One region of the Bacillus capparidis genome, then DNA from elsewhere that is predicted to be linked to it. Evidence: predicted binding sites of a transcription regulator. Region 1 holds the regulator's gene; the other holds the start of a gene.
The links. Region 1 encodes LexA, which represses DNA repair genes until DNA is damaged. Its sites were predicted from a motif close to CGAACATATGTTCG; they were not measured.
Positions count from the first base shown of each region.

Region 2: the regulator LexA is predicted to act here: its motif matches at 1,750-1,763, upstream of JOC74_RS06550 (ImmA/IrrE family metallo-endopeptidase).

Region 1 is NZ_JAFDST010000001.1:599,591-602,987, forward strand. It holds gene JOC74_RS02980 (SGNH/GDSL hydrolase family protein) at 5-661, shown strand; gene lexA (transcriptional repressor LexA) at 826-1,446, opposite strand; gene yneA (cell division suppressor protein YneA) at 1,604-1,915, shown strand; gene JOC74_RS02995 (YneB family resolvase-like protein) at 1,936-2,601, shown strand; gene JOC74_RS03000 (DUF896 domain-containing protein) at 2,676-2,906, shown strand; gene tkt (transketolase) at 3,068-3,397, shown strand, end outside.
Region 2 is NZ_JAFDST010000001.1:1,269,894-1,273,290, forward strand. It holds gene JOC74_RS06535 (helix-turn-helix domain-containing protein) at 1-427, opposite strand, end outside; gene JOC74_RS23870 (hypothetical protein) at 545-667, opposite strand; gene JOC74_RS06540 (helix-turn-helix transcriptional regulator) at 681-923, opposite strand; gene JOC74_RS06545 (helix-turn-helix domain-containing protein) at 1,084-1,455, shown strand; gene JOC74_RS06550 (ImmA/IrrE family metallo-endopeptidase) at 1,855-2,349, shown strand; partial or broken gene JOC74_RS06555 (sigma-70 family RNA polymerase sigma factor) at 2,373-2,771, shown strand; gene JOC74_RS06560 (alanine/ornithine racemase family PLP-dependent enzyme) at 3,210-3,397, opposite strand, start outside.

The sequences.
Region 1 (3,397 bases):
GAGTATGAATACATTAAGCAAGTGGGAAAACAAGGTATGGCTTACATTAGGGGATAGCATTACAGAATTTGACCAGACCTTTTACAACGGTGTATTTCTTCGCGGGTATCAAACGATCATGAAGGAAACTATGGGGTTTGCAGAATATATCAATCGAGGAGTTTCCGGAAAAACGATGACCGCCAATGATGAAGGTTCAACTCATGTAGTAGGAGAGGCACAAAATCTGAATAATATTGATGTCATCACAATTTTTGCTGGAACGAACGATTATAAATTAAACAAGCCAATCGGATCATTAGGAGCAATTGGCGATACGGAATTTGATACTTTTACGTTTTACGGCGCTTATCGCTCATTACTTGAAAACCTTCTAACGAGAAAACCAACTATAAAAATCTATTTATGGACTCCGTTACAAAGGGACAATGCTGGATATGATGTGAATTACATAAATCCAGCAGGCCATAAGCTGATTGATTATGTAAATGCCATAAAAGCAGTTGGCCAGATGTATGCCGTGCCGGTCCTAGACTTATATTCTGTAAGCGGTATCACAAAGCTGACCTTAAATACATATACTTGGGACGGCCTTCATCCAAACAATAACGGTTATGAGCGTATTGCTGAGATCGCCAAAGGCTTTATGGAAGTGAATTAAGTGAATTAAGCTCATAAAAAGAGAGAGGTGATAGATTCATTTCATTTAACACGACAGATTCAATTGTTTCTAAATTCATGATGCGCAAAAGGCAACTTAATTGAATTCCTTTAAGATATTTTAAATAAAGAAAGAAGTGCGAATTTTCTGCACTTCTTTCTTTATTAATGAATCGTTCTGTATACGCCGATTACTTTCCCTAAAATACTGACATTTTGTAAAATGATTGGCTCCATCAGTGAATTTTCAGGCTGCAAGCGAATGTAATTATCTTCCCTGAAAAAACGTTTTACTGTCGCTTCATCATCATCCGTCATCGCAACTACAATATCCCCGTTGTTTGCAGTGGTTTGCTGCTTAACAATAACGTAATCCTTATCAAGAATTCCGGCTTCAATCATACTTTCACCCATAATTTCCAACATAAATACATTTTCATCAGGAGGAACAAGGCGATCTGGCAGCGGGAAATATTCCTCGATATTTTCTACGGCAGTAATTGGGCTTCCAGCAGTTACCTTACCGATTACTGGTACAGTAACGACCTGGCTCTGAGGGATTTGGACTACCTCGTCCTCCAAAACTTCAATTGCTCTAGGCTTGGTAGGATCACGCCTGATCAACCCTTTTGTTTCGAGCCTTGCTAAATGTCCGTGCACAGTGGAACTTGAAGCAAGGCCGACTGCTTCACCGATTTCTCTAACAGAGGGCGGATAACCTTTGCGTTTAACCTCTTCTTTTATAAATTGCAATATATCGAGTTGCCTTTTTGAGAGCTTTGACAAAATATTCACCTCTGTACGTCTATTTTACACAAATTATAGCATGTTTTTCCTTAAAGTACAAACATAGGTTCGAAAAAAACGATTGACAGAAACATTTGTTCCCCCTTATACTGAAAATAATCATACGAACACACATTCTATCAAGGGGGAGATCAGCGTGAAGAAGGAATCATTTATTTTTTTCTGTCTATTTGCTTTCACTTTATGCGTGTCTATATCTTTTATATCTTTCTTAGGGAAAAGCAGCAGTGATGAGAATTATGTTAAGATTGAAGTTCAAGAAGGTGACAGTCTTTGGAACTTAGCTGAATTGATGGAGGATAAACAGTCATTGAGCAAACAAGCTTTTATTGAGTGGGTAACTGAAAGAAACCATTTGACCACGGATTCTATTAAACCAGGTGATATTTTGGTGCTGCCCGTTGAAAAGGAACATCCGTCCACATATCAGCTCGCTACTGTCGAATGACCGGAGGATAAGCAGAGAAGATGAAAACAGCAATTATTTATGCTCGTGTGAGCACAACAAAAGAACAGCAGGAAACCTCTTTAAAAAGGCAGCTGGAGGAGCTGGCAGGACTAGCTGCTGAAAACAATATGACAGTTGTTCGGACAATATCAGAAAAAGCCAGCGGCTACGATCTAGACCGGCAGGGTGTGTTTGAGCTGCTTGACAGTATGAAAGAATTTAAGGCAGATGCTGTGCTAATCCAGGATGAAACAAGGCTGGGAAGAGGAAATGCTAAAATCGCCCTTTTGCATTGTATATATAAAGAAGGTGCAAGGATTTTTTCAATTTCCCATCGAGGGGAGCTTGAGCTCTCGGAGGCTGATTCTATGGTTTTAGAGATTGTTAGTATTGTCGAAGAGTATCAACGCAAACTGCATAACCTCAAAATAAAAAGGGGTATGAAAAAGGCTGTAAAAAATGGCTATCGCCCGCAAGATCACTTAGTTCCTTTTCATGACGGTACAGGAAAAGAACGAAAGGATGTACCGCTGGAGGAAATCGTTCGGTTACGGGCACGAAAGCTGACGTTCCATGAGATTGCTGCTACGTTAAGAGGGGTTGGCTATGACGTTTCGAAAGCCACTGTCCATCGTCGGTACCAGGAATACATACAAAAAGAGGAGCAAACGAACGAACGCCCATAACCTAAAACCGTTTGGTTGAAATTTGCATTCTTATTTAGTAGGATGTATGAATAAACCACTTGAAGGAGAAGGTTATGCTTTCCAAAGATAAGATTGCCAGAATAAATGAACTTTCAAATAAGTCAAAGTCAGGACAAATTACAGCTGAAGAGCAGGCTGAACAGAAGAAATTGCGTGAAGAATATTTAAAAAGCTTCCGTTCTTCTATGAAAAAAACGTTAAAAGGCGTTACAGTTATTGATCCTAACGGACAGGATGTGACTCCTGAGAAATTAAAAAACGAGAAGCGAAAGGATCTTCATTAATCCGACAGTTCTTTATTCATATTTGCTTTTTCGACTGAGTTTTACTCTCTCTTTAAGGAAATAATTCCTTTTTCTTAAACCACACAAAAAAGTTGTGAAAACATTTAGAGAGTTTTATGATAAAATAGTGTAGTGAATAAAGCACAAGAAAGGGGATAACTATGTCAAATTCAATCGAATCAAAATCTATTGCAACAATTCGGACACTGTCTATAGACGCTGTAGATAAAGCCAACTCTGGCCATCCAGGAATGCCTATGGGAGCTGCTCCAATGACGTATTCTTTATGGGCCAAGCATTTGAATATTAACCCGGAAAATCCTGAATGGTTTAACAGAGACCGTTTTGTTCTTTCAGCAGGTCACGGTTCTGCACTTTTGTACAGCATGCTGCATTTAAGCGGTTTCGATTTGACAATTGATGACCTGAAAAGCTTCAGACAATGGGGAAGCAAGACGCCTGGTCATCCTGAATTCCGCCATACTGCTGGA
Region 2 (3,397 bases), 670 kb from region 1:
CGTCATCAATATCGCTTACTTCTCCAAAATCGGCTATCGGTAATTCCGATCGTTTGCCGGGACGTTGATCTAACATCCAATCCTCAATGTTTTCTAAGGCCTGTAAGGCTTGCCTCATTTGAATTTTCAGATTGGTTATGGCCCTAGCAGGCTTATTGTTCAATTCCGGATTAACCGGTGCTGTTGCCATAGGATGAAGTTTGAAAAGATAATGAACAAGATCAATATGTTCGTATGCGTCCAATACGGTAAACCATTTGATTGCCATATCTGGCGTCACCCGGATAAGTCCATTTTCGATATTTGAAATCTCCCGCTGATCACGGCGCATCAGTTGTCCTTGTTGATACTGGGATAACCCTCTGTCTTTTCTGACATGCCGCATAATCAAAGGTAGATTTTTGAGATTATACGGATTGTTCGTCATGTGTTCGCCCCCTGATATACATCGTTTTTGGTGATATTCTTTTATTAAGGAAGGAATTAACGATCAATTGCCCCTATCATTGAGTTTTAAGTTTTTCGATAAAATTTAGTCGATTTGTCATCCAACCTCCTTCTTTTTTGGTACATCTGAATACTTTTCAGCAAGCAATTTCGCTAGATGACGGTATGCTAGTTCCTGGACCTGTTCGAAACGAGGACCTTTTATTACGTTTACTTTCAAAGTACTCACCTCCTTAAGCAGTTGTTTTCCGTAACTTTTTGTTGCTATCGATTTCAAAAAAAATAGTCCAATGAACTCCAAGTACAGGTGCAAATTTTTTTGCAAGAGCAACAGATGGTTGTCTTTCAGTTTTTTCGATCATGCCGTAATATTGTCTTGTAATACCAGTTCCAGATTTATCAACTACATCCTGCTGTGAAAAATGAAGCTTTTTTCGCGAATTCTTCAAAAGTTCACTCAACTCATTTTCTGTCATGATGTCACCTCCTGATATCATTAAGGGAACTTTTTGTTGCCTTTGCAATTTTAATTATACGCAATTTTTAGTTACTGTCAACCGTTGTTTGCAACTTTTTATTGCGGGTCTTTTATGTAAACATTTTGTTGCGTATAATAGTAATTGGAAGGTGATTGATATGCCCGATAAAAAGCTTGGGGATAGGCTGAAAGAGCTAAGAATCGAAGCAAAGAAGACACAAGAATATATGGCTAAGTTTCTTGGATTGACAAGGCAAGGATATGCAAAGTATGAAAAAAATGAATCAGAGCCAGATTTAGAATCCCTTGAAAAATTAAGTGATTTCTTTGATGTTTCAATTGATTATTTAGTTCGTGGAGAAAGCTATCGCCAAACAGCTGAAAGAATTGTTGACGATCCTGAGGTTCGAGTTGCAGCAAGCGACGGAGAATTTACTAAGGAAGAGAAAATCAAGATGTTAGAATGGTTGCTCGAAGCCGAGAGAGGTAGAAAACCCGGCGATCAACAACCCAACAAACGAAACAAATAATGACATAAAGCCATTTTTAGTGTTTTTCTCAAAACAAAAGAACTGCTCGATATTGGTAATATTACTAATGAAGAGTTTTATACCAAGAAACAAATTCTTGGCTTATAAAAAGTTCTTTTTTTTAGCCATATAATAGGTCTTTTTGCATAGGTGATAATCACCAGTCCCGAATGGGGTTCCAAGCCCTTCCAACCTATCAGTCTAAGATAGACCGCGATAAAGGTAATTAAGTATGTGAATGATAAATTTTTAAAAGAGATAGCCCTATTACGGGCTTTTCTTTCCAGCTTAAAAAGAACGTACGTTCTCTTCTAATTAATCAATAAATTTATTTGGATTAGTTTGAATCTGATTACCGCTAATTCTGTAGTATAAGTTTTATCTTAGGGGGTTTTACGAGTGAAGCACTATACTTACAGTCATTTGGAAGATTGGATAGCAAATTTTTATAAGAAACTTAATATTTGCTTTCCAGAAGATTTGGATTTTGAAAACATCGCAAGAAAACTTGGAATCTGGATTCATTACAAGGATGTAAAAAGCCAGTTTATCGAAATAAATGGATTGTATAGTATTATCCTAGATAGCCGATTGCCAACAGCTCAGCAACGTATAGATTTTAGCCATGAAGTGTGCCACATTTTTAGACATGAAGGCGATCAATCTGAAATGCATGAAGAATGGATAAAATACCAAGAAAAACAAGCGCGTTATTTTGCATTTCATTTTTGCATCCCCACATTCATGCTTAAAGGGTTGGATTTACCTAAAAATCAACTTCATGCATCGCAACAGGTAGCTGACACGTTTGAAACAACTTGCACTTTTGCAAAAAAACGTTTGGGTATGTATTACAACAAGCTTTATTTTTATAATATTAGTACTGTACCATAACCAATACGCGCCCCCCTATAGTAATAAAACTTGAGATATTAATGCATCTTCGCGCCTTGAAAAAAACGAAAAAAGACGTCTCCCTGCATGATCCGATCGGCCAAGATAAAGAGGGGAATGAAATTTCCCTCATCGATGTCCTTAAATCAGAAAGCGAAGATGTGATCGATACGATTCAACTCAATATGGAGCTTGAGAAAGTCAAAAAATATATCGACATTTTGGATACCCGCGAAAAAGAAGTCATCGTCGGTCGTTTCGGACTTGATTTAAGGAAAGAAAAAACGCAGCGCGAAATCGCAAAGGAGCTGGGGATTTCGCGAAGCTACGTCTCCCGGATTGAAAAGCGGGCTCTGATGAAGATGTTTCATGAGTTTTATCGAGCGGAGAAAGAAAAGCGGAAAAAGGCTAAGGGGAAATGATTGTAAGGAGGCCGAAGCAAGAGCGCCTCTTGGGTTTGTCAAATAAAAATCCAATAAAGTACCCTATAACTGAATAACAGTATCTCTATTTGCAAAATCACCACAACCTCATAAAGAAGGCAGCCAATGAGGCTGCCTAATATCAAAAGATGGTTTGAATTTTTAAAAAGAAGGGGCTTACCCGTCAGTCAAATGACATTTGGGTCTGCCCCTATAAATTAATAATGAGATCTCATTTCGTTTGTGATGTATTACTTGTTCTGAATTTGTTTCATCCGGCAGAAAATTCAAAATAAAATATAGCCAGATTATGAAAAGTCTCCTTAAAGATTTATAAAACTTCAATAGCTTTAGATAGATGAAATGCAGACTATTAAATCTTTCTGCTTTAGCAAATGAATGGAGGAAAGAAGGGAGTTTAAGGCCAAGAATGATTACTTAAAGGGCGTTGCTGTACTTTTTATATACATAAGGGGAAGTCATTATGGAAAGTAGTGCACCATAGTTAAGGTTGAAAGTTACTTCGTCTCCTACTGCTAAGTTGCTTTTTTTGGCATCGAGCACGGTGTGATCGCTGCTTGAACCAAGAATTTCAATATCCAACGTTGGTATTAGTCCTGCTACCA